Regions from separate parts of the Pelorhabdus sp. sgz311001 genome, predicted to be linked through region 1. Evidence: riboswitches for the same ligand, from Rfam matches in the RefSeq annotation. Region 1 holds a riboswitch; each other region holds the start of a gene.
What was found. Region 1 has a riboswitch for thiamine pyrophosphate ahead of thiM (hydroxyethylthiazole kinase). Riboswitches for the same ligand answer to the same signal wherever they lie in the genome.
Positions count from the first base shown of each region.

Region 1 (9,819 bases):
GAATGGTTCGAATGACAGCAATCCGCGAGTTATAACCAAGGAAGGCTATATGGCCTTGTTTGATAAGGCTTACAATGACGGTTATTAAGGTATGGGAGAATTCACTATGAAATATGAAACAATGGAAGCTGCGATGCGGGGCGAGGCGAGGCGTAACTTTCTCATGCAGTGCTCAAGCAAGACCAGACTGGTGCAAGAACCGGTTATGAATCCTTATAAGGTTCACGGCCATCCCAATCCCGCCGGGCTTGGCGATGCAGCGCAGTTTTCACAAACGGGTTCCTGGGGCCAAAGTTCTGTTTTATTTCCTACCCTGGAAGCCTATCGTATCGCTGATGAATGTGGCAAAGCACCCTATGGCGGGGCGGAATATGGCATACCTCAAACGCCGGAAGCAGATGCTGTCTGCAGAAAAATCGCGGCGCTTCATAATGGCTATGGAGCGGTTATTTGTCCATCAGGCTTGTCGGCAATTTCGACAACTTTAGCCGCTTTTTCACCGAAAGCAATTTTGCTTCCTGATTGCGTCTATGGACCGATGGTACGTTATTTAAATAGAAGAAAGATCACTCAGATTCGTTACCCGGCAGGTGCATCGAAAGAAGAATTTTCGGCAGTTTTATGCAAAGCGCATCAGGAGTATCCCCATAGAGATGATCTCATGATTTATCTAGAGGCGCCGGGCAGTGGTACTTTTGAAATTCCCGATATCGACGGAATCATTGCTATAGCAAAAGCGGCAAATCTGCGTACTGTTATGGATAATACTTGGGCAAGCCATGTTCGGTTTAAGCCCCTTAACTATGGCGTGGATATTGTTATACAAGCTACAACGAAGTATGAAGGCGGTTACGGCGATACGCCATCAGGCGTTGTCATTACGAAGCATGAAAGTGACTGGCAGAGTATTTCCGATGAATTGCGCGCTGCTGGCAATGGTGCAGTAGCACCAACGACCTGTTCCCGGCTGTATCATCGTATCGATTCGGCTACAGAGCGGCTTGACCGTCATGCTGCCACAGCGCAGCAACTGATAGAATGGTTTAGCAAGCAGCCTTTTACCCGCGAAGTTCTGTCGCCGACTCTGATATCTTCCCCTTACTATGAACGCTTCCAGCATTATTTTCATAAAGGGAATGGTTTGTTTAGCGTGGTTTTTTGCTCTGATCTAGCGAGCCGACAGCTTGAAGCTTTTATGGATGCTTTAAATCTGTTTTGGATTGCGGAAAGCTGGGGCGGACATTTGTCACTCGTACTGCCTGTACATGGTAAGCGGCAAGTTACGCCGCTACCGGACGGCTTTATTTTACGGTTCCATGCGGGACTCGAAGCGTATCAAGATCTTGTGGCGGATCTTACCCAAGCGGCAGAGAAACATTTACTTTGCTCGGCAGATACTACATTGACAGAATAGATGAGAAGTGATACGTTATAGAAAATAATAGATTGCGGGGGGACTCCTTAGAGTTGAGAAGGTAAAACCTGACCCTTTGAACCTGTTAGTTAACGCTGACGTAGGGAAGCAATAGGACAGTGCGAAAGATGCTTACCGAATGCAGGTGAGCATTTTTTTTGCATGGAAAGAGGGCAAAATGATCGATAAGAAAAGTATTCAAGCGCAGATGATACAAGCCGTAGAAACAGTACAGAAAACAAATCCAATGGCAGGATCGATTACAAATTCTGTTACAATCAATTTTGTGGCAAATGCGCAGCTCGCTGTCGGTGGTGCAGCGGCTATGGTGTATTTGCCTGATGAAGGGGAGTTTTTAGCGAAGGCGGGCGGCGCTACTTATATTAATGTCGGCACACTTCTTCCCGTTTACGAGGAGACATTGCCGCGTACCGCCAAAGCTTTGTATGAGGCAAATAAACCTTGGGTGCTTGATCCTGTTGCTGTGGGCATTGGCGAGCTAAGAACAAAACTATTGCTTCAATTTAAAGAGTATAAACCGAGTATCATTCGAGGCAATGCTTCAGAAATTATTGCTTTAGCTGGTTTATGGAATTTAGCAGGAGGAACTGAGGCGTCAAAGGTGCGCGGCGTTGATTCGACTGACTCTGTCAATACTGCCCAAACAGCAGCTGTTGCCTTGGCGAAATGGACGGGCGGCGCTGTTGCTGTATCAGGAGAAATCGATTTAATCACAGACGGTGCCATCGTTGCTTTTTCTCAAGGCGGGTCAACTTTTTTGACTAAAATTACTGGGGCAGGCTGTTCTCTAGGCGGTGTTGCGGCAGTTTATCTTACAGCGGCATCACCCTTTATTGCAGCGCTTACCGCTACAGCGATTTACAATTTAGCGGGACGTCGTGCGGCCGAGCAGGTGGATGGTCCAGGACATTTTCAAATCCAGTTTCTTGATGAATTATATAAGGCCACAGCAAGCGAGATTGCTGATAATCCTTTTGATATTAAGGAGGTATAAATGATGAATACTTTAGTTGCTGTTGCTATTGCTCCCTGCGGCGTAGGCGATGAACTTGCTCCCTATGTAGCTGAAGTGGTAAAAGTCATTCGCGAATCCGGTTTGCCTAATCGTACTACTGCCATGTTTACTGAGATCGAAGGAGAATGGGACGACGTGATGCAAGTTGTTAAAGCGGCAACTTTTGTACTTGCGGCGAAGGGGATTCGTACCGAAGTCGTTCTAAAAGCTGATATACGCCCTAGCTTTACTAATATGATTCAGGCGAAGGTGGAAAAGGTCAACGAAATTTTGGAGGATGAGAAATGAGTATAAGAACAAATTTAGATATTTCAGCCTATCTTGTTGTTGGTCCAGAAAATACGAAGAAGCGTCCTGTAGCAGAAATTGTTCGTGATGCTGTGGCGGCTGGTTTTACTTGTGTGCAAATTCGTTCGAAAGTAGCTTCTGCCGCTGAAATGATTGAACTAACCCGTCAGGCAGCCGATGTTATTAAAAGTCTTGGTAAATCAAACACTGTGGCCCTTCTTGTTGATGATCGCTTAGATGTTGTTTTGGCGGCAAGAAAGCTTGGTGTAAAAGTGGATGGGATTCATGTTGGTCAAACTGATATTCCTGTAGATGTTTGCCGGGAATATCTCGGCAAAGATGCGGTTGTTGGCTTATCGGCTAGAACGCATGAATTGTTTGATTATATTACAACGGCTGATGTGAGTCAGATTGATTATTTTGGCGCTGGCCCTTTACATGAAACAAAAACAAAACCCGATTGCGGCATGGATCACAGTGGAAATGTGATTACTAGAAGCTTTGATGAAATCGCAAAATTGGCTAAGCTTAGTCCCATTCCCGTCGTAGTGGGTGGGGGCGTTAAACTTGTTGATATACCGCAGTTAGCCCAAACGGGAATCGCAGGCTTTTTTGTTGTATCGGCCGTTTCTGAAGCGGATGATCCAAAGGGAGCAGCTACTGCGTTGGCCAAAGCCTGGGATGAGGCTAAAGGGCAGCGGTGATATAGCTAAGCCATTATTTGGGTAGTATAGTCATAATTTTGTCATATTTCTAGTTTATACTTACATTAGTAAATAGTGGAGGGATAAACTATGAATCAAAAAGCGAAGAAATTTATTGCTTTCTCTTTATTGGCCGGAATTATGCAAACAGGATTGTTTATGAGTACCTCCGAAGCATCGCCTGGTGACGAGTGGCGGATGCGTCATGATGAAGCTTATACACAGGAAGATCGGCGCCATAATGAAGCGATGCAGCGTTGGAGTTTTGAAAGTCGGAGTCATTGGCGGGAAAGACAGCGTGAGGAAAGAGAACGTCATGAACGGTTTATGGAACGTTTCCATGAAAGAGAGCGGCAACATGATTTAGAGATGGCTCGTCATGAGCGCGAAATGGCTCGGCGCGATCATGAATCCTGGCGAGCATGGAAAGATCGCCAAGAGCTTGAAGAGCAGCGGCATAATGAGGCTATGCATAATATCGCCGCTTTTCTAATTGGGCTTGCTGTTGGCTCAGCTTCTAACGGATGAGCTTCTCAGTTGAAAACCTACATTGTATATCGAAACCTAATGAAAAAGCTGCCGAAGGCAGCTTTTTTAATTTGGAAAATTTACGATAAAAAAGAGGGATTTTGTCTTATAATGACAAATTTTATTAATAGTCCACAAAATAAGTAATTTTCAAATAATTTTGAGGAGGTTTTTTTAGTGAGTATGTTTTGTTATCAGTGTCAGGAAACCGCAAAGGGAACGGGCTGCGAGGTGCGGGGAGTCTGTGGCAAGACCGCCGAAGTAGCAAAACTACAGGATCTACTCATCTATACAGTTAAGGGAATTGCTCATGTGGTTGTTCACGGAAAATTAAATCCGGCTGAAATGGCTGAAGTAAACCATGAAGTTTTAAAAAGTTTATTTATTACTATTACAAATGCGAATTTTGATGAGATAGCTATTGAAGGACAAATTCATAAAATGCTGGAACTGCGCGACGCCTTAAAAAAGAAAAGCGGTTATTCTGATGAGATTGATGCAGCTTCTTTTACTGTTTCTACGAAAGAGTCGCTGCTGGCAAAAGCGAATAGCATCGGCGTATTGGCGACAACGAATGCGGATATCCGGTCTTTGCGCGAATTAATCATTTATGGTCTAAAAGGCATGGCTGCTTATACGCATCACGCCCTGCAGATTGGCAAAGAAAATCCCGCAATTTATGCTTTTATCTATGAAGCGCTTGATGCTACACTGCATGATCGAGCCGTAGATGAACTGGTTGCCCTTACGTTAAAGACAGGTGAACTAGGCGTAGCAGCTATGGCGCTATTGGATGAAGCGAATACGAGCAAATATGGCAACCCAGAGATTACAAAAGTAAATCTTGGCGTGCGTGAAAATCCGGCTATTTTAATTTCTGGTCATGATTTGACAGATTTGGAGCAGTTGTTAGAGCAGACGCAAGGAACGGGTGTAGATGTATACACTCATAGCGAAATGCTGCCTGCTCACTATTATCCTGCTTTTAAAAAGTACGAGAATTTAGCAGGTAATTATGGCGGTTCCTGGTGGCGACAAGTTGGTGAGTTTGAAAGATTCCACGGCCCTATTCTTTTCACAACAAATTGTATTGTGCCGCCTAAAGTAGAAGAAGTAAGGGAACGGATTTTTACGACAGGTGCAGCCGGCTATCCAGGGTGTATGCATATTGCCGCTGATGCGGCGGGGAAAAAAGATTTTTCGCCGATTATTGCTATGGCGAAAACGTTAAAAACACCGGAAGAACTTGAATCGGGAACGATTGTCGGCGGGTTTGCCCATGGACAAATATTAGCTCTTGCTGATAAGGTTGTTGAAGCTGTAAAATCAGGCGCTATTAAGAAATTTGTTGTAATGGCAGGCTGTGATGGCCGGATGAAGTCAAGAGAGTATTATACTGAATTTGCCGAAAAGCTGCCGCAAGATACGGTGATTCTCACGGCAGGCTGCGCAAAATATCGTTATAATAAACTGCCACTCGGTGATATTGGCGGGATTCCTCGTGTTCTTGACGCCGGACAGTGTAATGATTCTTATTCATTAGCGCTTGTAGCGCTTAAGTTAAAAGAAGTATTTGGCCTCGATGATGTAAATCAGCTGCCCATTGTTTATAATATTGCTTGGTATGAACAAAAAGCCGTGATTGTACTTTTAGCATTACTTTATTTAGGTGTTAAAAATATTCATTTAGGTCCAACTCTGCCAGGCTTTTTGTCACCGCAGGTTGCGAAAGTTCTTGTAGAGAATTTTGGGATTGCGGGCATTAGTACAGTAGAAGCAGATTTGGCAAAATTGATCGGCTAGAAATTATTGTTTTGCAAAAAAGCGAGAGAACTTTTCAGTTCTTTCGCTTTTTTTGTAAAATCCCTTTTATAATCCAGTACATCTACTTTATTAAGTAATAAAAATTATAGCTGGAAAGCAACTTTTAGGACTAAAGGAGGAAAGGAAAAGGTGTCTTTTCAGAGAAGAATATTATAAATATAAAAGGGGGAATGTAAATGGAAAGACCAACAAGAGTATTTACCCCAATTATTTGGACGAATGGTTCTGAAAAAATTTGTTGCAGTAACTTCGGTTTTGCTTTTCAGGATAAAAATGGCGTTGCGCATCGGATGGGACCAACATTGCAACGAGTCATAAAGAAGCTTGAGAAAATGGAACGATATGATATTGCAGAAACTTTACGTAATTCGTAAGTGATTATTCTGCAAGAAAAAAGCGGCAAGGATATTTTCCTTGCTGCTTTTTCTCGCATGTGGTATTATATGGAACGTATCGACTGCCTAGTCAGTCGTTGATAGCCGACTATTCTATAATAATCTTTTCTTTTTTACGATTGATCTGGGCTTTAATCGGCAAATTCAAAAAAAACAGCTTACTCGCTAAACGTTAGAGACGTACGATTCTTACCGGATTATTTTTTTGTAACTCGCGGCCTTTAGCGGAGAGTTCTACAATATAAGCAGGCCCTACATCAAGATCATCACCTAGATAGTGTAGAAGGTGGTCAGAAGGGTTTGCTTTTTTTGTGACTTGATTTAATTGACTAGGAGAACTATTGGAAATTATATCAATGGGCATTACACTAACCTCGCCTATAAATAGTATCTTGCTATTAATATGCTATGTTTTTTTTTGATTGTCAATATAAAGATTTATATAATTCAAAAGAGTAATAGTAAATTTAAAATTTAAACAATAATCATTATCATTTACAAAGCGATTTTGTAAGTATATAATAAAGGCAGTTAAAAAACTTGCTGCTTTTTAGGGAGATGATTACCGTGGCAAACGCTTACTGTCATGAAAAATATTGCAATGTATCAGAAGAAGAAAAGGATCATATTACAGTAGAAAAATCTTCGCAGAATAGCGTATTTTTAGGTTGGCTGTACATGGCTGCTGTTTTAGCAGGTGCTATTCTCTTAGATAATCTTCTATTGTAATTACTTTAGGGAATCGAACTAGGTTATTTTCCTGCCTGAGCAATCAACACTTCATACTGTTGGTTGCTCAGGCTTTCGTTTTGCTGCTTTAAGCAAAATTTTATATGATTTGCTTTGTTTTTTCATTTGTGAATGTGTTAAGCTTAGGTTAGTTAAATGATATGAGAAAACTGAAATATTTTCAGTAAACAAAGGAAGTTGGATCTTTGGTTGCAGAGTGGAAGAAAAGTTTGGCTGTTATGTGGTTTGTTCAAGTCATTGGAACAATTGCTATTACTGGAATGATTTCATTTTTACCGCTATATGTTTCCCACTTAGGAATCAGCGACCCTGGAGAAATTGGTTTATGGGCGGGTGTCCTCATGGGTGCATCTTCTTTTGCGGCGGCTATTTCTAATCCTTACTGGGGAACTGTAGCTGATCGCAAAGGTCGTAAACCCATGGTGGAAAAAACATTACTACTGTTTGGCCTGATTATTATTGCTATGGCATATGTGGCTAACGTATATCAACTGCTAGCTTTACGTATTTTTCAAGGCCTTTGCGGGGGATTTGTCGCCGCTTCCACAGCGCTTGTGACAAGTATGTCGCCGCGCGATAAGATTGCTTTTACTGTCGGTTTGTTTCAGACTGCTATGATTGTAGGCGGCGCTGTCGGTCCGATGCTTGGCGGTGTTATTGCCGATCACTTTGGCTACCGTCAGCCGTTTTTTGTTTTTGGCATTTTGTGTCTTGTGGCTTTAGGGTTAAGTCATTTGGCAGTCAGGGAAAAATTCACGCCGGTAAGGCGTGCTAAAAAAGAATCGATTTTAAAAAGTTTCAGTTATTTTTGGGCGCTGCCTGGTCTTGGGGCTATTTTATTTATACAGTTTTTGACGCAGTTTGCCACACAAAGTATCGGCCCCATTCTGCCAATTTATATTCAGTCCATGGTGACTGGAACAGAACTTCTTGCGAGTATTTCCGGAACGATGATTGCTATCGGCGGGGTAGCTAGTGCCTTGGCATCTTTAAGTATGGGTTTTATTAGTCGCCATGTTTCCCATGGTAGAATTTTGCTCGTTGCAGCTTTAGGTGGTGCAATTACTTTTGTAGGTCAATTATTAGCGCAGGATATTATAACTTTTGGTTTGTTGCGCGCTTTGAATGGTCTGTTTATTGGAGCGATGATTCCCAGTTCCAATACGCTGTTAACGCTGTTGATTCCTGAAGAAAAACGCGGTGTCGCTTTTGGAATTACCAGTTCAGCGGCTTTGCTTGGCAATATGCTGGGGCCCTTATCAGCTGGGGTCTTATCCTTACATTTTTCGTTATCCTCTATTTTCTGGGTCACGTCGGTTCTGTTTGTGACTGCTTTCGTTTTAATGTTATGCTACGATAAACAAGGGTCGTCCCATGAAATTAGAGAGTAATTTCATTTTGAAAATGAAATATACATACTAAAAATGAATTTTGTGAATTTATCGGCAAATTGATTGGGTTTTATTGCTGAATATGCAGGATGGAAAAGAAAAGTAGAATAAGCAGTATCTCATATATGAAATGTTTGATTGTGAAAAGCAGCGGATTCGCTGCTTTTTTTATTTGGCATGATTGTTGCAAATATAAGATTCTATAAATTCTTATAGGAGATGATTGTATGACGCAAAATCATGGTGCTTTGGCGGGATTAACAGTTCTTGATTTAACAAGGGTACTAGCAGGTCCTTTTTCGACAATGATGCTTGCCGATATGGGGGCCAATGTTATCAAAATTGAAGAAGCTGGTAAAGGCGCTGACGAGCGGCACATGGGACCGTTTCAAAATGGTGAAAGCGCTTATTATATGAATTTAAATCGGAATAAAAAAGGTATTACGTTAAATTTGAAATCCCCTAAGGGAAAGGAAATTTTTAAAGAGCTTGTTAAAAAAGCTGACATTGTCGTTGAAAACTACCGACCTGGAACGATGAAGAAGCTGGGGCTTGATTATGACGTTCTTAAGGAAATTAATCCGCGTATTATTTATGCGGCTGTATCGGGTTTTGGCCAATATGGTCCTTACACGAAACGGCCTGGCTACGATATTATCAGTCAGGCTATGAGCGGTTTAATGAGTACTACCGGTTGGCCTGGCGGCAATCCAACTCGTTCTGGTACGGCTATGGGCGATGTATTAGGCGGTCTTTCCGTAACTATTGGGATTTTAGCAGCTGTTAACAGCCGCTATCAGACGAATCGGGGACAAATGGTTGATGTGGCGCTAGTCGATTCGGCAGTGGCTAGTTTGGAAATTATTAATATGATTTATTTTGTAGAACATCGTCTGCCGCAACGTATTGGCAATCGCTATGAATCGGTGTATCCGTATGACTCTTTCCAAGCGAAAGATGACTTAGTTATTATTGGTGCTGGCAATGATAAACTCTGGGGGTTATTTTGCCAAGTGATTGGTCAGCCAGAGCTCATTGAAAAACCAGAATTTCTTCATTCTAAAGATCGCGTTCAAAACCATGTGGCAATTAAAGAAATTGTTGAGAGCTGGACGAAAAACCGTACTGTAGCGGATATCGTTGATACACTGCTAACTGCAGGGATTCCCGCAGCGCCGATTTATTCCATTGCGCAGGTAGCCGAAGATCCTCATATTGCCGGCGCTAGAGAGATGTTTGTAAAGACGGTGCATCCGAAGGCGGGCGAAATGCTCTTGACTGGTCCTCATATTAAATTGTCCGAAACAAAAGCAGATATCCGCACTCCCGCTCCGGGGCTTGGCGAACATAATGCAACCGTGTTGCAGGAGATGCTTGGTCTTTCCGTTGTGGAACTGGCAGCTTTGCAAGATGAAGGAGTTATTTAAAAGGAGGAGTCGATAATGCTTCATTTACCACAACAAGTAGAAGTGATTGATGTTGGACCACG
Region 1 covers NZ_JBVXUT010000005.1:156,494-166,312, reverse strand. The annotation lists gene AC0MXB_RS13560 (iron-containing alcohol dehydrogenase) at 1-88, shown strand, start outside; gene AC0MXB_RS13555 (trans-sulfuration enzyme family protein) at 107-1,414, shown strand; TPP riboswitch at 1,441-1,539, shown strand; gene thiM (hydroxyethylthiazole kinase) at 1,593-2,429, shown strand; gene AC0MXB_RS13545 (MTH1187 family thiamine-binding protein) at 2,430-2,738, shown strand; gene AC0MXB_RS13540 (thiamine phosphate synthase) at 2,735-3,442, shown strand; gene AC0MXB_RS13535 (hypothetical protein) at 3,533-3,970, shown strand; gene hcp (hydroxylamine reductase) at 4,148-5,773, shown strand; gene AC0MXB_RS13525 (hypothetical protein) at 5,971-6,168, shown strand; gene AC0MXB_RS13520 (hypothetical protein) at 6,362-6,553, opposite strand; gene AC0MXB_RS13515 (hypothetical protein) at 6,757-6,918, shown strand; gene AC0MXB_RS13510 (MFS transporter) at 7,125-8,330, shown strand; gene AC0MXB_RS13505 (CaiB/BaiF CoA transferase family protein) at 8,558-9,757, shown strand; gene AC0MXB_RS13500 (hydroxymethylglutaryl-CoA lyase) at 9,773-9,819, shown strand, end outside.

Region 2 (9,819 bases), on a different contig from region 1:
AAGCCCGTAAACTTATTGTTGCGCTTAATTCCGTCAGCTAAAGCACTGACGATTTGCGGGCGATCTGTGCCGGCTTTTATGTAAGGATTATTCGCCAGTTCCTGGACAAAGATAATTAGTTCATTTGTAGAAGATTGTACACGGTGCGCATAATCAACACCAATGGAAGAGGCAATTTCATTGACGCTGTTAGATAAGTAGTGTTTAGAGAAATAATAACTGATTCCAGTCAGAACGCTTAAAGAAATGATCATGATCGCAAGAATTAAGAACAACAGACGTGTACGGATGCTTGTCATGCGAAACTGAATAGGAAAGGTTTTCATACTTTCACCCCAATTTGGATTATTTAAATATATTTTAAAATATTTAGGTGGAACTTAAAAGAAGATAAGAGAGGAATTCTGTATACTTGGCCGATTTCCTGTTTAATTATACTATAGCTTGACAAGTAAGGCTAATTTTTACAAAAAATTAACCTCAAATTCACCTGATTTAAGCTATATTAGCCTAAAATAGGACTTGAAGGCTAGTGCTTTGGTATAGTCGAGAAAAAACGGTCAGGTGATAAGAATGAATCGTTTATTGGAACCGGCAATACGCTTTATGAATCGACTAAAATACGCTTATAAATTTACGATCATTGGGCTTCTTATTTTTATTCAGGCTTTTGTGTTAATTTATATGTTGGTAGCCGAGTTAAATCGGACGATCGAATTATCGGAAAAAGAGCGTATGGGGATTCACTATGAAATTGTATTAACTGATTTATTAGCAGCAGCTCAGTCTTATCGTACAGTTCATTATGAGTATTTGTCGCAAACAGATGAACATAGCCAAGCTTTGCAGCAAGAGAGGGCTAAGGTTGATCAAGCTTTGGCCAAGGTAGTTGAGGAAGAGAAGCATCTTGGAAATCAATTTGATACCGACTGGAAAGTACAGTTAGTGCAACAAGACTGGGGGAAACGAAAAGCAGCGACGCAATTAGAGCAAAGCCAGAATCAGACAGAGTTAGACTTAGATAGTCGCTGGATTGAAGAGATCAATGAATTGATGCAACATGTCGGCTATGCTTCTAATCTAACGATGGATTCAGACTTTACTACATCTTACCTTATTGATGTAACCTTAAGAAAACTGCCTCAGCTTATGGACTATTTGACTGTAACGAAAGCTCTTGCGGTACAGCGGCCCCAGAGTGGTTTTTCCGAAGACAGCAAGAATCGTTTACTGCAGATTGTTGGGCTGGAGCGGTCTGTACTAGAGCAGGTTAGTCATGATATCCAGCTTATATTTCGGCATAATGAGCTAGTAGAAAAAGAATTAAAAACCCTACAGTCGGCACTGACTGATTCTGTACCGATTTTTACTTGGAATGTGGAACAAAACCTATTAGGGCAGCAGGGATTACCGATTCCGCCGGAATTACTTGCCGCCGCAGGCGTTCAGGCTATACAAACTTCCATAGACATGGAGAAAAGTACCTTACAGGTTGCAGAAAAAATGTTAGCAGAGCGAGTAGACCGTTATCGTCAATATCGTGATGGTGTAGTGGTTTTTTCAGGGGCTGTACTATTTCTTGTTTGCTATCTTTTCTTAGGATTTGATTTGTCAGTTCGTAGATCTGTCTATGAATTGAGTGGTGTTATGCAGCGCGTTGGTCAGGGCGATTGGGCGGTGCGAGGGCGGCTTTTTTCGAAAGATGAAATGGCTTTTCTGACAAATTCGATTAACACTACGCTTGATTCTTTGCAGAAAATGTATGAAGAAGTGCAGCGGTCTCATGCTTGCATGGAAGAATGGAATAAAGAATTGGAGAAAAAAATTGCGGAACGAACTGCCTCATTACAGAGCCTATTAGACCATGCTGGACAAGGATTTCTTTCTTTCGGTCCTGATCTTACAGTTAATGAGGAATACAGCGCTGAATGTGAAATGATTTTTTCTGGCCCAATTGGCGGTAAGAATATTTCTGTATTGCTCTATCCGGATAATGAAACCGAGCAAGATTTTATAGTTAATCTCTTTGCTAAGGTCTTTACAGAACAACGTACGATGGTGCGAAAAACTTATCTTTCGCTTTTGCCAGAAGAAATTATGCTAGGAAATCGATCTATTGGGCTTGCCTATAAGCTAATTGAAGGCAAGAAAGAGCTTTGGGATCGAAGAATTATGGTGATTCTTACAGATCTTACTCTTCAAAAAACGATGGAACAGCAAATTCAGGCAGAGCGAGATGTTTTATCAATGGTGGTTCATGTTGTTACCCATGCCGATGACTTCTTTGCTGCTGTGAAGCAATATAATGCTTTTTGCCAAGAGGGGATCGGACAAAAACTCAAAGAAGAACAGACCACTACAGATATTTGCTCTGCCTTATTTCGAACGGTCCATACTTTTAAGGGAACGTTTGGGCAGCTTCGCATGAAGCACTTGATGGCAAAACTACACGAGATGGAAGATTGGTTAGGGAAGTTTTGCGCCCATAAAGCCGGAGCAAGCGATCAGGCTTTGCAAGCAACCCTTGCTGCTTTTCCACCTGCAACCTTACAAGAATGGCTGCAGGAAGATATGACGATTTTAAAAGAGATATTGGGAGAGAGCTTTTTTGAACAAGAAAATCGCTTGGTTATTGAAAGTGAACGTTTATTAGAACTAGAAGCGAAAGTGCAAGAGCTTTTACCGCCGGAAGAATGTCGTTTCCTACTTCCTGAACTAAGAAAGCTGCGGTATAAGCCATTTAAAGAATTATTGCAATCTTATCCTGAGTATACGGTAGGATTGGCGGAACGAAATGGCAAAGTGATTAAACCGTTTGTTATTGAAGGCGGCGAGAATCTCGTCGATCCAATTATTTATCAAGAATTTATTAAATCACTTGGTCATGTATTTCGAAATGCTGTAGTGCATGGCTTAGAGTCCTTAGAGGAAAGAATCGTGCAAGGGAAAGATGAAATCGGCCATATGCGTTGTTGGATCCATCACGATGCTGAGGGCATGAGGTTACATATTCGTGATGATGGCAGGGGAATGGATTCAGAGCAAATCAGCTCTATTGCGTTGCAAAGAAAAATTTGTACAACAGTAGAATTGGCAGGGATGGATGAGCAAAAAAAGTTGCAGCTTGTTTTTGCTGAAGGCTTTTCCGGCGCTCCCAAAGTTACTGAATTAGCAGGACGCGGTGTGGGACTTTCTGCGGTTCTAGCAGAGTTAAAGCAACTTCATGGGACCGTACAGATTCATAGTGCGATTGGACAGGGAACTGAATTTGTTTTCTTTTTGCCGCATAGAAAAGCGAGCGACGTAGATGGTTTTGCTATTAGATAAACGACATATAATATAAAGGAGAAAACTTATGGCAAGAATAATGATTGTAGATGATGCTTTAATGATGCGTACAGTGCTGCGCAAGATTTTTGAAAAAGCCGGGCATGAAGTAGTAGCGGAGGCCGTAAACGGCGAAAACGCCATACAAGAATATCCAAGATGCGGCCCGGATATTGTTACAATGGATTTAACGATGCCCGGATTGGGGGGGATCGGGGCATTAAAGGGAATTATGAAAATAGATCCTTTGGCAAAAGTCATTGTTGTAAGTGCCTTAGGTCAAAAACACGTAATCTTTGAAGCTTTGCAGGAAGGGGCTAAGAATTATATTATAAAACCGCTTCAGGCGGAGAAGCTTTTAAGTGCTATAGACATTGTTTTAAATGAGGCTAGTTTTTGTGAGGCAAAATAAAAATAGTAAGACTGCCTGGAACAAGGCAGTCTTAGGTGACGCTGCTTTTAGGAGATTCCTGAAAGCAGTTTTTTTATTATATTAAAAAATAGTTTGCTTTATGTTGGAACGTTTCGTCGGTAAGGGTATAAAGTTGATCAATCAGGCTGGAACGAAAAGTTCCGGGGCCACTCGTTTGAATGGCTGTTTCGCCGCAGACGCCTAAGAGCGTTGTAGCGAGCAAGGCGCTGCCCAGGATATTTTGACTTGCTAAAAAAGTGCCGATGAGAGCATTTAGCATGCAGCCTGTGCCAGTCACTAAGGACAGCATTTCGCAGCCGTTTTTCACAGCGTAGGTATGGTGTCCATCGGAAAGTAAATCAATTACGCCTGAAGCGACAACGACAGAAGTTGTTTTTTGTGCTAGGGCAGCTACAATGGCGGCATTTGCAATTAAAGTATTTTCGGTAATTTGATCTTGAATGCCTACATCAATTCCCAAAGCAGTGTTCTTTACGCCTGCCAAAGCTTTTAATTCCGACATATTGCCTTTTATGACAGAAGGGCGGCACTGCGTAATGAAAGTTTCGGCAAATTGAAGCCTTAGATTGCTGCAGGCAATGCCAACTAAGTCAATAATAATGGGGTGCTGTAGTGCTAAGGCTTTTTTTCCTGCCAGAGGAATGGATGCCATACGCGCATCAGTGATGTTTCCCAGATTTACAGCTAAAGAACCTGCTAGCGTTGTAATCGCTTCCACTTCTAAAGGATGTTCGGCCATAATTGGTTTAGCGCCTACGGCGAGGATCGCATTGGCGCAGTCATTGATAGAAATAGGATTTGTGATACAGTGAATTAATGGTTTTTCGTGACGAATTTGTTCCCTAATTGTAAGTAAATCAGCTACATTAAGCCTGGACTTTATCATAAATTTTCGCTCCTAAGTTGCGTTGGAAATTTACTAGCATACCAGATCGTTTCAGTGAATTTAAGAAGAAATAGGCGATTGTTCCGCCGATTAAAGTGCCGCACAGAAAAAGCGGTACATAGAAGAGCCAAGTAAGGCCAGTTTTGCCATAGATAAAAGCCATAACCGGATAGGATACGATTGCACCGATAATGCCTGTGCCAATGACTTCGCCCGCTACGGCGCCGAAAAGATTGCCTTTTGATACGCGATAGAAAACTCCTGATAAGAAAGCGCCAAAGACCGCACCTGTCAGAGCAAGCGGCGGGATGCCCATAAACATCATGCGAATGACCCCGATGAGCGTTGCGCAGAGCAGCGCATACCATGGACCTAGCAAAACAGCGCAAACAATATTGATAAAATGCGCCATAGGACACATGCCTTCAATGCGTAAAATGGGAGAAATGACTACACCAAGCGCGACTAGCATCGATAGCATAACTAATTTTAGTACCTTTGAATTTTTTTGCATAAAAAAACCTCCTTGAGTTTGGTCGGCAGCGACTCGCTCAGGAGAGTTCTTAAAAAAGGATATACTGATACACTAAATAGCTCTCCTGCGGTGTGCTGCAGGTCGGTCGAAGCTTAAAAGCTTCCTCTCAGCTTGAAACACAAGCTCCCTCGCTATTTAGTTGTCGGTTTGTTCTGACGCCGGACGCTCCTCCGTCATCTTTTCTTGTTGCCGGTAAATCAAAAAACAGGATAGACCGAAGCGGTTACCCTGTTTGTACAAGCGAAACTTTTCCTACGTTGGCATTATCCAAATCAGGTTTAAGGGTCAAAGTTTGATTACTTTTTCTCAGCCTGCACTACAAGCTCCCCTACTCAATTTATTTTCATTTATTGTAGCATAAGATGGCAAGAATCGCAATGAACAGCGCTGTTATTACTCTGACAAAATAGAAAGTTTTTTAAAAGATATAAAATAGCAGGAAACTGTCGAAAAGGTTCGAAAAAAATATAATGGAAAATCATAGAGAATCTTTAATAGATAGAGCAGGAACAAGGTTGTAGGAGGAAAACCATGAAATCCATTGAAATCATAAAATTACAGAGACGCTGTAACAAGCTAACAAAAATCAATGAGGAATTAGGGAAAAGCGAACAGATGTATCGCTTTTTAGCGGAAAATTCCCTGGATGTGATTTGGCAACTTGATGAAGCTTTTCGATTTGTTTACGTATCCCCTGCGGTTCAGCCTGTTTTTGGTTATCAGACGGAGGAGTTGATTGGACGTTCTTTATTTACTCTTCTTACAGCAGATTCGGTGAGAAAAGTGCAGAAAAAATATGAAGAGCGTAAAGCTTTGCCCCTTGAAGAGCGAAATAAGCAAAGTTTTATTTATACAGTAGAAGCTTATCATAAGGCAGGGTATACGCTTTGGCTGGAAGTGACAGTCAATCCGCTTTTGGATTCGCAAAAACGCTCCAAAGGATTTATTGGCGTTACGCGTGATATTAGCGAACGACGTAAAAATGAAAAGCTTATGTATCAATATGCTTTTTATGATTCGCTAACTAACCTGCCGAATCGTCGCTTTTTTGAAGCAATGCTGGAGCGAGCCGTAGGCGAAGGAACAAAATATAAACGTTTCTTTGCGGTGCTGTTTATGGATATTGATGATTTTAAGCAAGTAAATGATCGCTTTGGTCACAATACCGGTGATTTTTTATTACAGGTTCTGGCGGAGCGGTTTCGTCGTACCTTGAGAGCGAAGGATTTTGCCGCGCGCTTAGCTGGCGACGAATTTGTTGCCATTCTGTCTGATCTGTCTGAACGTGAGGAAGCGTATAGTATTGCGAATAGACTGCTAAATTATTGTTTAGAGCCGATCACAAGAGAAGACAGTCAAGTAGAAATTGGGATCAGCATTGGTCTAAGTTTTTTTCCTGATGACGCCGAAGGTGCTGCTGATTTGATTGCTTATGCGGATCATGCTATGTATGCAGCTAAGCGATCTGGCGGTAGAACCTATCTTTCCTATGCAAAGTAGAAAAATTTTAAAATCGAATTGAAATATAAAAGCCGGAAATCCAGTAACGGATTTTCCGGCTTGTTTTATTGTTGCGGTGTAGTGTTTCGGTCAGGAGCTTGAAAGGTTGGCGGCTGGGGATTTTTTATATCTTATGAATAGACTTAAGAGATTGGTCAAAGCTATCTATGTAAGGAGTTCATAGGAGGGATGATATGCCTAAAGAAACATTGGAAAAAGGGCGTCGCTTTATTACTGGCAATCAGGCAATCGCCTTGGCGGCGCTGGCGGCGAAGGCCGATGCCTTGTTCGGCTACCCTATTACACCGCAAACAGAGGTCATGCAGTATTGGACAAAATATGCGCCTGATTTTAATAAACTTTTTTTGCAGACAGAAGATGAGCTTTCAGCAGGCTATTACACGCTTGGCGCTGTAATGACAGGAAAAAAAGCTTTTACGAGTACAGCTGGACCAGGAAACGTATTAATGCAGGAACCGATGGCTATGGCTGAGATGATGCGTATTCCTGCTGTGTTTGTAATTCAGCAGCGCGGCGGCCCCTCTACGGCAACTGTTATTTATGGTCAACAGGAGACGACTCTGACTGCTTTCGGCGGCAATGGTGAGGGTCTTCGAATTGTTTATTCGACAGCGAGTCATCAAGAATTGTTTGATTATACCATTAAAGCTTTTAACCGAGCTTGGCAATATCGCTTTCCCGCCTATGTTCTTGGTGACGGCTACCAGGGGAAAATGCGCGAATCCCTTACGGTGTATGATCCAACTGAGGCGGGAATGGAACTTGTAAAGCCTTATCCCTTAGTGGGGAAGGACGCGGCGTCAGACTATGAACATTATCGTAATACCTATAATACGGAAGAAGAACTCTATGAGGTTTTGCAAGAGCATCTTAGCGCCTATCAAAAAATGGCGCCACAAATCGTGGAATGGGAAGAGGAGAATTGTGACAAGGCCGATGTTATACTGGTAAGCCATGGCATTGTAAGTCGATCCTGTCGGGCCGCCGCTAAAATTCTGCAACAAGAGGGGCGGAAAATTGGCTTTTTTCGGCCCATTACCTTACGTCCTTTTCCCGCTGAGCAAATGCGGCAAGCTGTTCAAAAAGCGAAACACCTCTTGCTATTCGAATCGGCCGAAGGACAGTTTTATCGGATGGTAACAGAAGCGCTTTATGGTCTAAATGTGCCAATTACTAAAGTGTTTCGCCCCGGTCTTGGTATTACGACGGAAGAGGTTTACCGGGAAACGGCAAAACTTGAAATATGAAAGGGTGAGTCCATGCAGGAATTAATTGAAGACCAGATTTTTCAGCCTGCTTTCCCTGCTTCTTGGCTGGAAACTTCTAAACCTCATAGTTTTTGTCCTGGCTGTGGTCATGGGATTGTTTTAAAATGCTTAGGACAAGCAATTGACGAACTGGGCATTGTAGATAAGCTGCTTTATGGCTGTGATATTGGCTGTTCCCTGCTTAGCTGGAATTTCTTTCAGGCCGACTGCGTACAGACCCATCACGGTCGAACAACTCCTTTTATTGCCGGTGCTAAGCGGGTTAGGCCAGATCTAGTGGGCGTGGCTTATATGGGTGATGGCGGTGGCTACGCCATTGGCAGTCAGCATTTAGTAAATGCTGTTTTACGTAACGAAAAAATTACGATTGTTCTTGTTAACAATGTGAATTACGCTATGACCGGAGGACAGATGGCGCCGACGACTTTGCCAGGGCAGGTAACGGAAACGAGTCCCTATGGCAAAAAGGTAGAAGAAGCGGGGCCGCCGCTTTTGGGACCGGAAATGGTAGCAGCTATTAGTCAAGAAGGCGCTTATGTAGCTAGAGGTACAATTTCTAATATTAAGCAGTTAACTAAATTTATCCGCAAGGGGTTAGAAAATCAAATGGCTGGTCGCGGTATTTCTTTTATTGAGGCTCTGTCATCCTGTCCGACAAATTGGAAAACCAATGCCGAACAAACCTGGCGATTTGTTGAAAAAGATATGACAGCCTATTTTAAGGTGGGCGAATTGAAATTGCCGGAAGCAAAGGGGGAAGAGCATGCACAAAATCCTTAAAATTTTGCTTGCTGGCGAAGGCGGGCAAGGAATTCAATCTATTGCGGAAATCGTTGCCGAAGCGGCAAATCGCGAAGGTAAAGAAGCTTTATATATACCTAACTTTGGTGTTGAGCAACGTGGTGGCATTTCTATGGCCTACTTGCAAATTACCGAAGCAGATGAGAAAATTGGCGCTCCTAAATTTGAGACGGCTGATATTTTGATCGCCTTAAGCGCCAGAGCGATAGCTAGGACACGCCATTATGCCGGAGAAGAAACTCTGTATATTTATGACAATTCGCTGATTGAGCCAGCGCAAGTTAATGATGAGATCATTGGTTTGCAGTATTTTGAGAGCACGCCACCTTGTCCGACCGATCAAGCCGAGATTAAAACGGCAGCAGAAGATTTAGGCGATAATCGAAGCTGTTTTTACTTTCATGAAGCAGAGAACGCGGAGAATAAGGAAAGAAAAATTCCGCGCAAGGTAGGACGAGTGATTGCCATTGCTGCTAATGATACGGCCAAGAATGAACTGCATCCTCGTGTTTTTAATATTATGATTTTAGGAACGCTACTTGCGGCGACTTCTATTATGCCTTTAGAAGCTGTTCAACGAGCGTTGGAAGAAAAACTCGGCCATAAATTTCAGAAGGATCCTAAGCTGCGGGAATTGAATGAACAAGCTCTAGCTAAAGGCTATGAAATGTTTGCTGCGCTGGTGGAAGGAGGCAAAAATGGCTAAAGAAGCGGACACCGCTACAAGAAAGATACAATGGAAGTCAGTTCGCTACGATAACCCACGGGGAATTTGGCTTGGATTTCCTGGTTTATGCAAGGGGTGTGGTTTGTGTATACAAAAATGTCCCACGAAAGTCATTGAATGGTCAAAGGAAGTGGGGGTCTATGGGACGCCTCGCGTAGAACCGCGGATTGAAGGCTGTATTGTTTGCGGTATGTGTCAAATGGTTTGTCCTGATTGTGCCATACGAATCGAAAAAAAATAGCCGGATGTTCCGGTTATTTTTTTTCGATTCGTATCAATGACTTTTTTACTTACTTTGGGCAGGACATTTTTTGTGCTATG
Region 2 covers NZ_JBVXUT010000001.1:364,189-374,007, forward strand. The annotation lists gene AC0MXB_RS01875 (methyl-accepting chemotaxis protein) at 1-326, opposite strand, end outside; gene AC0MXB_RS01880 (ATP-binding protein) at 574-3,327, shown strand; gene AC0MXB_RS01885 (response regulator) at 3,356-3,739, shown strand; gene thiM (hydroxyethylthiazole kinase) at 3,816-4,646, opposite strand; gene thiW (energy coupling factor transporter S component ThiW) at 4,627-5,160, opposite strand; TPP riboswitch at 5,413-5,521, opposite strand; gene AC0MXB_RS01900 (diguanylate cyclase domain-containing protein) at 5,713-6,681, shown strand; gene AC0MXB_RS01905 (transketolase C-terminal domain-containing protein) at 6,876-7,949, shown strand; gene AC0MXB_RS01910 (thiamine pyrophosphate-dependent enzyme) at 7,962-8,750, shown strand; gene AC0MXB_RS01915 (2-oxoacid:acceptor oxidoreductase family protein) at 8,734-9,477, shown strand; gene AC0MXB_RS01920 (4Fe-4S dicluster domain-containing protein) at 9,470-9,739, shown strand.
Region 2: another riboswitch for thiamine pyrophosphate. It lies ahead of thiW (energy coupling factor transporter S component ThiW); the one in region 1 lies ahead of thiM (hydroxyethylthiazole kinase).

Region 3 (9,819 bases), on a different contig from region 1:
GGCGTTCCACGACTTCAAAGAGCTGGTCGGCTGTCATATCCTTTAGGTCTGCATCATGCATGCCAACAGCATCATACATCGGCACAGTTCCGATCATGGCTGGCGAATAGTCCAGCACGCGGCGACGGAACTCCTGCGTCTTGCCGTAACAGCTCAAATCCATGATGGCTTCCGCTTTTAATTCAACGGCTTTTTTAACTTTTTCCATTTCGCTATCTAAGTCGCAACAATCTTTCGATACGCCTAAATTTACATTAATCTTTGTCCTCAGTCCTTCACCGATGCCTTCCGGGCTGAGGCTTTTATGATTCTTATTAGCAGGGATAACTACTTTGCCTGTCGCAATAAGGCCTCGCAACTTTTCAACATCCATGCCTTCTTTTTGTGCGACAACTTTCATTTGTTCGGTAATAATTCCTTGTCTCGCTGCATCCATTTGCGTACTATAAGTCATAGTAACACTCCTTCTATTGTTATTTAAGCTTGCTTCATATTTCTTCGAATCTCAATAACTTTGGCGGCAATATCGTCAGCGCCGACAATCTCGGTTACCAAGGCAATACACTTTGCTCCATGAGCCGCAACTTGATTAATATTATCAGCTTTAATACCGCCGATTGCGACAAAAGGAAGATCAATCTCTTTTACGACATAATCAAGATAATCAAAACCAACTGGACTGCACACATCTTTTTTCGTTTTAGTAGCAAAAATTGGACCAACGCCAATATAGTCAGCGCCCCGTTTGACGGCATCTTGCGCTTGCTGTGGCGAATGGGTAGAAAGACCGATTATCATATCAGGTCCCACAATTTGACGGACCAATTCAATTGGTAGATCTTCTTGTCCAATATGTACCCCGTCAGCTTTCACAAGTTTGGCAATTTCAATATCGTCATTTACAATAAAGGTCGCGTTATATTCTTGCGTAAGAGCGCGAATCTGGCGACATTCTTCATACTTATAGCGCTGCTTTTTCTCTTTTTCCCGATACTGAATAATTTGAATGCCTGCTTTTAACATGGCTGTGACAATATCTATGTTGCTACGGCCTTGGGAATAAACTTCACCAGTCAATCCATACAAGTCTGTTCCCAAACAATCTTGCTTTTTCATAAAAATACTCCTTTCCCTAAATCATGCCTAAAGCGTATCGCAAAACTACATCAGCCTGTTTAGCCGCTGCCACTGCCACACGCGGCGCTAAAGGCGGCTGATCCACTCCTACACCTGTCACTAAATCACCAATTAAAAAGAAACGTTCTTTTATCTGGTGAATCGTAATCGCGTCACTGTCGCCCATGCCCGCAAGTCCGGAAGCCCCTACAAGCAGTTTGTCGGAAGAAAGCAACGCTTCAATAACTTTCTTCTTATATTCGGCCTTATCAAAGGCTTCAATGACCACATGGCAATCCGCAAAAACCCTGCTAAAATCATCAGTATCCAGTTTTTGAGCTACTGTATGAATTTGCGCCGCCGGATTAATGGCCGTCAAATTTTCCCGCAGCATCTCAACCTTTAAAGAACCAATCTGCCGGGAAAAGTAGTATTGACGATTTAAGTTGCTTGGCTCAAGCACATCAAAATCAGCAATCGTAAAATCGATAAAACCACTGCGCACTAAATGAACGGCGCAGTTCGAACCAAGCCCGCCAGCTCCGGCTATACCAATTTTAAAACTTTGAATCTTAGCTAAAGCCTCACAGCCAATCATTCTCGCCAAAGACGTTTCGAAAGCGTTCACAAGAGACCTCCTTTACCTGCTCCAAAGGGGCTGCCAATCTTTCATAACTGGTTGACAACCTTGCCGTAAGATAGCGTCTTTCATGGCAGATACATCCCGTTCATCCGACGTGTCGAACTGACCCGCATTTTTCTGATGCGCTATATGTCCGCCGACAACAGTACAAGCCCCTGCCGACATTTTAGTTACACCGATTCCCATCATATGATCCCGCATAACTGGAGTTTCACGCGATGACATCGTAATACCAGAGTAAGGCATAAATAATCGATAGGCCAAAATATATTGGACCAAATTTTTATCGGTCACAGCGACAGGTGGCTGAAATTCACCCGTATGAGGCCGCATGCGGGGAACCGAAATACTCACATCTACCGCCGGATACTTCGTCTGCAAATACATTGCATGAAGCCCTGTTTTAAAACACTCCTGCCGCCATTGATCGAGTCCAAGCAAGGCCCCGATCGAAACCGACGCCATGCCGCTTTGACAAGCCCGTTCCGGCGCATCGAGGCGAAAGCGGTAATCTTTTTTCGGTCCTTTCAGATGTAGTGTATCATAAAGCGCCGCATTATAAGTCTCCTGAAACATGGTCATATTATCAACGCCCGCTTGGACAAGCTGTTCATATTCTGCTTTGGTCAAGGAGTAAACCTCAATGGAAATAGAGGAAAAATATTTCCGAAAGATTTTAGTACATTCTTCCATATAGTTCACTGAAGCAATCTGCGGTGCATCTCCCGTTAAAAAAACAATATGTTTTAATCCGGTTTTTGCTACAGCTTGCGCCTCAAGCGCTACTTCTTCTAAGGTTAAATGATTGCGTTTGAGCTCCGTATTTAAAGCGCTAAAGCCACAGTAGCGGCATTGATTGCTGCAAACATCAGATACGTAAATTGGCGTAAACAATAGAATCGTTCTGCCGAAGTGGCGTGCTGTAAGATCCTTAGCCTTCTGCGCCATAGGCTCTAAAAAAGCCTCCGCAGCTGGCGCTAACAACTTCATATAATCGGCTAAGGAGAGATGATCCTTGCGCAATACCTGCGCTACATCCTGCTCCGACACAGCGGCAAAAAATGCCGGAAAATCAAAGGAATCATACTCTTGCAGGGCGTCAAAGACGCTACCCTTATTCATGTAAAAACCCTGTAAGCGGCGACGACGCTCGCGCTAGAGTCTGATCTACGCCTAACCCAGCTAAAAAGGCCTGTCGTCCGGCGGCTACTGCCTGACCAAAAGCTTTTGCCATTAAGAATGGATTGGGAGAACTAGCAATCGCCGTATTCAGCAAACAAGCTGACGCACCCATTTCCATAGCTTCTACGGCATGAGACGGCGCTCCAATCCCTGCATCAACGATAATCGGGAGTGAAATCTCCTCAATGAGAATTCGAATTAGTTCTTTCGTTTTCAAGCCGCGATTGGTGCCAATCGGCGCGCCTAAAGGCATAATAGCAGCAGCTCCGGCATTTACTAACGCTTTTGCCACCATTAAATCGGGGCTGATATAAGGCAAAACCACAAAACCTTCTTTCGCTAAAACCTCGGCAGCTTTTACAGTTTCATAACCATCAGGCAGCAAATACTTACTGTCAGAAATAACTTCAATTTTAATCCAATTCCCACAGCCGGACGCTTTTGCTAAACGAGCCAGACGAATCGCTTCTTCTGCTGTTCTAGCGCCTGATGTATTGGGCAGTAATTGCATATGATCTGGTATATTTTCTAAAATATTATCTTGTTTTGCTTGAAAATCAATACGCCTGAGTGCCACTGTAATCACTTCGGCGCCAGATGCCTCGGCAATAGCCGGTATCAACCTATCATCACTATATTTCCCTGAGCCAATAAATAAGCGACTAGAGAGCTTTCTCCCGCCAAGTTCAAAAAAATCTTCCTGCTGTTGCATAATTAACCGCCTCCGACAAAGCGCAACACTTCAATCGTATCTTGATCTTTAACAATTGTTTGAGCCAATTCGTCGCGCTTTATAATTGTTTGATTTAATTCCACTATGACTGTGTCCAAATTGATTTTTTGCTGCAATAATAACTCTTCTAGTGAAACTTCTGTTGCAAAAACAACCTCAGCTCCGTTCAAACGGATTTGCATTCGCCTCACCTCACTTGCTAAAAAATCGCAAATAAAAAAGCTCGCGATCCAACATAGGCGCGAGCTTAAACCAAGCTAAGTGCGTGCTTCCCTACGCTGGTATTAACCAGATCAGGTTCAAAGGGTCGAAAAATCTTTCTCTCAGCCGCCAACCGGCTCCCCTAGCGAACTATTAATTTATCTGTATTATAGTACAGCCTTATCGCTTTGTAAAGAACTATTGACTGCTTCCCTGTGCCTGATTTGTATCTTCGGCAAATTCGCTAAGGGCCTGTAAAATTTTAAACTCAGGCTCTTTTGCCAAAGAAGCGATAAAAGCCCGACGAACATCAGGCTGGTTAAAAAGTTGCACAAGCTGCGGCCTTACTTCCGGACTTTCTAAATGCTCTGCCAAAACCTTAGCAACCTCCGGTCGCTTTAAATACTCCAACATTTCCTGGCTTCCCTCGGGCGATTTCAGATAGCGCAAAACCTGCGCCGCCAACATATCTTGTATGGCTGGATTATCCATGCTTGTTTGTACAAGTGTCATAACAGCTCGCTGTTGAATATAATGACGGTCAAGCCACAGAAAGCTGCCAACTGCGATAAGTAGGCCTGAAATGAGCCCTACTAATATACTGCTAAAAATTTTTCCCCGCACTTTCTTCACCTCAATCTTCTGCTTCACTTCTTACCATACCCGCTTACGTTTTTTTTATTCTTCGTATAACTCTTGTAAGTTTAGGCTATAGTAAGAAAAACAATAGGAAAGAAGGATGGGCAATGACTTTTAAAGATATGGCCAATTCTGAGCCGCAAAAAAAATCGCGTCCGGCAGAAGCGTCAGTGCAAAAATCAGCAAAAACAGATACTGAGACTGTCAAAGAACAGAAAAAGTTCCCCTGTAAAAACTCTCTGCCAACTTAAAAAGAACAGTCAGGCTCAATTAAGCAGCCTGACTGTTCTTTTTATTGGTTTGAGACAAAACGACTCAAAAACGCATAAGCTACAAAAAAGCTATGGTGGTGAAACTATGCGACTGAAATGCCCCAAATGCCAGAAAAACTATTTTTGGGGTAAAGGCTGCGCCTACCCTTATCAATACTTTCATACATGTCGCCGCTGGTGGTGGAATTACCATCCCTACTGGTGGAATTACTTCTACTAAAAGGGACTTACGCCATCTCTTCCATTAACGAAAGCACCGAACTCGGCTGACTCAAGTTTCTGGCGATAAGTGTTCCCTGCGCCAAAGCGGGCAAGGATTCCTCTAATGTCATTCTATCAGTCTGATAGATAACGCCAAGCGGAATTTTATCACCCCATTGCCCGGCAATGGCGCTAGCCTTAGCAAAATCAGTTTCATCATAATCGGACAAGGTATCCACTTTGTAGATTCTCTCTTGATACCATTGATACGTATTAACATGATTAAATGATACGCAAGGTTGCAGAATATCGACAACAGCAAAACCTTTATGCTGAATTGCCATAGCCATCGTTTCGCTCAAATGCGCCAGGTCGGCTGAATAGGATCTAGCAACAAAAGTCGCGCCAGCCTGCAAAGCAAGTTGAACAATGTTTACAGGCTTTTCTAAATTACCTAGCGGCGGCGGTGTGAATTTCGTTATCGCCCCTAGATCACTTGTAGGCGAGGCCTGTCCTTTAGTTAGGCCATATATCTGGTTGTTATGAATAAAATAGGAAATATCTAAATTTCGCCGTGCTGTGTGGATAAAATGCCCCATTCCAAGGCCCATGCCGTCGCCTTCGCCGCCTTCGGCAATTACAGTCAGCTTATGATTAGCTAACTTCAATCCTGTAGCCACAGGCAGCGAACGACCGTGAAGCGTTTCAATACGGTATGTATTCACATATTGACTTATTTTGCTGGAACAACCGATTCCTGTAACGAGAGCCGTCTGTTCCGGATCTAATTCAAGCAGTTGAAAGGCTTTTTTCAAAGCGGCATGAATACCAAAATTACCACAGCCTGGGCACCATGTAGGAACATAAGGTAAAGTATATTGATCCATTATACTAGCACCTCCTTGATTTTATCGGCGATAGCTTTAACACTAAATGGTCTAGAGTCATATTTAAAATAAGTAAAATCTGGTTTTATTCCGGTATAAGAACCCAAGAGCAAGCCAAGCTGTCCTGTTTTGTTGCCTTCAATCAACAATGTTTTTTTCGCCTTTTGTAAAACAGCCTCAACGGCCGCTGTGGGAAAAGGCGAAGGATACAAAACTTGTAAATAATTCACAGAAACTCCTTGTTGCGCTACTTCATCCATCGCTGCTAAAATCGCGCCTTTAGAAGATCCCCAACCAATCACCGTCAAATCGGCCACCTCAGGACCGTGCAGTTTGACAGAAGGAATTTCCTTAAGCAAATCTTCAACCTTATTAAATAGCTTATCAGTACCTTTTTCCGTAATGCTTGGTTCTTCTGCCGCATATTCCCGGTTTCCCGAGCTATAAAATCCGTCAGCGCCATGAGTATAACTTGTGGCTATATGACGACCACCCTTCTGACCGGGAAAAGACCGCGGCGATACGCCGTTTTCCGTTAAACTATATCGTAAATAAGGTTGATGGCTCGCCAAGTAATCCTCATCAGCCAAACTTCTTTCAATTGCAAGGCCGCTTTGATCAAAAAAGTCCTGAACCCAGCTGGAATCCGCCAAATATTTGTCAGTCAGAATAATGGCAGGCATTTGATATTTTTCAGCTAAATTGAAAACCCGAAAGGTTTCATAGAAACACTCATCTACATCACCTGGCGCTACAATCAAGCGAGGAAACTCTCCTTGCGAGGAATAGTAGACGAAATTCAAATCAGCCTGAGCTGTCCGCGTAGGCAAACCAGTACTTGGGCCACCTCGTTGGGCCAGTACCATTACAACAGGGATTTCTGCTTGCGCCGCAAACCCTAGCGCTTCTACCATCAGAGCAAAACCGCCGCCGCTCGTGGCGCCGATTGCTCTTACACCGCCGAAACCAGCACCAATGAGCATATTCATTGCCGCAATTTCATCTTCAGCTTGCTTGAAAACTAAACCGTAGGCAGCCCCGTGGTCTGCTAGATAAGTAAGCACACTGGAGCCAGGCGTCATTGGATAGCCTGCAGCAAAAGTTACACCTGCCGCCAAAGCACCGAGCGAAATCGCGTCATTGCCATTAATCAGCATTTTCTTGCGGTCAGTTTTTTCAAAAGCAAAAGGAAATTGCTTGCTAACTTTATATTCATCTTGCACGGCAGTAAAAACCTTATGAAACAGCGACATGTTTTTTTCTAGCACATCGGCTTTTGTAAACTCGCTAGCGAAAACATGAAGAATTGCTTCACTAGAAAATCCGGTTAAAGCGCAAAAAGCAGCAAGCATAGCGCTATTGACCATAACTTTCTCATCGCCACTTTCTAGCGACTGAACTAACTTAACAGGAAAAACCTGAACTCCTTCAGGCAATTTCACTAAATCAGGTTTGACAGCACCGTCATCATACAAGGCCACAGCCCCAGGTTTTAGTTTGTTTATATTTTGATCCCAAGCGGGCTGTGAAAAAGCGCCGAGAAAATCCAGCTCTTCATCATAAGCATCTTGAGGCACAGAACCAATCTGTACTAAGCAGTCATTTAAACCGCCTTTAATAAGGGAAGGATACTCGTTAACTACAATAGCCCACAAACCATAGCGGCTAGCCGCCTTGGCCACGGTAGAGCCAGCGCTCATTACACCGTACCCTGCTTGTCCGCCAAACATGGCAGTAAAAGATTTTTTTGACATTCCTGTTCCCCCTTTATTTCTTATTATAAATAAACATTCGCCAAACTTATAAACAAGCCTTCTAATTGAATTATATTTTTTAAAAAATATTGTTTATTATTTATGTAAATCTTTTATTGGATTTTTATCGTACGCCTAAAAAATAAACCAGACAAAGCCTACCGGCTAGTCTGGTTTATTTTTTCATTATGATTGGGTCAAAGAATAAAAGCCTAAATAAATCATTAAAGCTAAGACAATAAGCCCATAAATATAGTTTGCCTTTGAATTATTCGGATGATCAACTGGGCGAAAAACCATCGTATCTCCTCCATATTTCTGCTAAATTCCGTTTTTTAGAATTCATACACTCTCATCCACTGCGTCTTAAACAAGAAGACTTCACAATAATATGTTCTGCTGCAGCCTTGGCGATAATGGCAGCGCAAACGCGGGCATCGCTTAAAGCTTCATGATGATTTAATTCTACTGCCAAATGAGCAGCCACAGTATGAAGCTGATGATTTTTTAGTTGAGGCCAAGCTTTTCTGGCGACATCGAGCGAATCAATCACTTGAAATGATGGCACAGGTAATCGATAATAAGCAAGCGATTCTAATAAAACCGATTCGTCAAACCGTGCATTATGGGCCGCAATAATTTGTCCTTCAATGTAAGGAACCACTTCTGCCCAGATTTCGCGAAAAGTCAAAGAATCTCTTACCTGATTATACGTAATCCCATGAATATCAGTAAACGTAAACGTCGGGGTAGGCGGTCGAATAAACCAAGACTTTTCCTCAATAATCTCGCCTTTTTCTACTAGGGCAATTCCAAGCTGACAAGCGCTATAATGCCTAGGATTCGCTGTTTCAAAATCAATGGCCGTAAATCGTTCTGGACACATAGCGCCTCCTATGCTCAATGATCCCATTTTATAACACTGGCGCCCCAGGTCAAACCACCACCAAAGCCTACAAGAACAATGACATCGCCTTTTTTGATAAGGCCGCTCTTAACGCCTTCATCAAGAGCAATTGGTACAGATGCGGCCGAGGTATTTCCATATTTATCAACATTTATGACAACACGGTCTAGCGGTAATTTCAGCCGTTTTGCCGCCGACTGAATAATGCGATAGTTAGCTTGATGCGGCACTAAATAAGTTACATCATCGGCAGTTAAGTGAGCTTGTTCCAGTGCTTTATTAGCAGCCTCGCCCATAATTTTTACAGCAAATTTAAAAACTTCATTTCCATTCATGCTGATATAATGAAGCCGTTTTTCAATCGTATCACTGGAAGCAGGAGATTTAGAGCCTCCTGCAGGTACTTTTAAGAGATCACCACCAGCTCCGTCTGCACCAAGATGACTTCCCAGTATCCCATAGCCAGATTCGGTTTCTCCTAAAACTACCGCGCCAGCACCGTCGCCAAAAAGAATTGCAGTACCACGATCTGTCCAGTCAGTAATTTTCGACAAAGTTTCGGCTCCGATTACAAGAACTTTTTCATATGTTCCTGCTTTTATAAAGTTAGTACCTACAGCCATGCCATAAAGGAACCCAGAACATACAGCAGTCAAATCAAAAGCCGCCGCCTTTGAAGCCTTTAACCGATCTTGCAGTAAGCAAGCTACAGAAGGGAATACCATATCAGGTGTAACTGTTGCTACTATAATCAAATCCAGTTCTTCCGCCGTTACATTGGCATCTTTTAACGCCCTTTCCGCTGCAATAAAGGCTAAATCCGAAGTAGTTTGATCTTCAGCGGCAATCCGCCGCGCTCGAATTCCAGTACGCTCAACAATCCACTCATCTGCTGTATCAAGAATTTTTTCTAAATCTTTATTTGTCATTACTTTCTCAGGCACATATGAGCCAATTCCTAGTATACCAACAGCTTTCTCGGCCATAGATTGATCTCTCCTTCATCTTTTCATTAGCGTCTACAAATAACGCTTTCTTATGTCGAGTAGAATTTGTTATATTAACTGACCTAATCCCTATCTTAAAAACTGCGCTGACGCATTATTTTATCATTAAGTCTAGTAAACAGGCAACAAAATTCCATTATCTTGAAAACCACCAAGAATTTCCCCATCAAAAATCAGATAAAAATAGAACCACAAAATAATATATGGTTCTACCGAAAAGACGAATGAGTCGTGGTTACGCCCATTCAAAAGACAAAGTTACGACAATCTCATTATC
Region 3 covers NZ_JBVXUT010000001.1:704,348-714,166, reverse strand. The annotation lists gene thiC (phosphomethylpyrimidine synthase ThiC) at 1-454, opposite strand, end outside; gene thiE (thiamine phosphate synthase) at 478-1,116, opposite strand; gene thiF (sulfur carrier protein ThiS adenylyltransferase ThiF) at 1,133-1,744, opposite strand; gene thiH (2-iminoacetate synthase ThiH) at 1,757-2,881, opposite strand; gene AC0MXB_RS03680 (thiazole synthase) at 2,874-3,653, opposite strand; gene thiS (sulfur carrier protein ThiS) at 3,656-3,856, opposite strand; TPP riboswitch at 3,928-4,029, opposite strand; gene AC0MXB_RS03670 (HEAT repeat domain-containing protein) at 4,074-4,526, opposite strand; gene AC0MXB_RS03665 (hypothetical protein) at 4,622-4,765, shown strand; gene AC0MXB_RS03660 (2-oxoacid:ferredoxin oxidoreductase subunit beta) at 5,014-5,874, opposite strand; gene AC0MXB_RS03655 (2-oxoacid:acceptor oxidoreductase subunit alpha) at 5,874-7,628, opposite strand; gene AC0MXB_RS03650 (3'-5' exonuclease) at 7,981-8,514, opposite strand; gene AC0MXB_RS03645 (beta-ketoacyl-ACP synthase III) at 8,529-9,521, opposite strand; gene AC0MXB_RS03640 (hypothetical protein) at 9,778-9,819, opposite strand, start outside.
Region 3: another riboswitch for thiamine pyrophosphate. It lies ahead of thiS (sulfur carrier protein ThiS); the one in region 1 lies ahead of thiM (hydroxyethylthiazole kinase).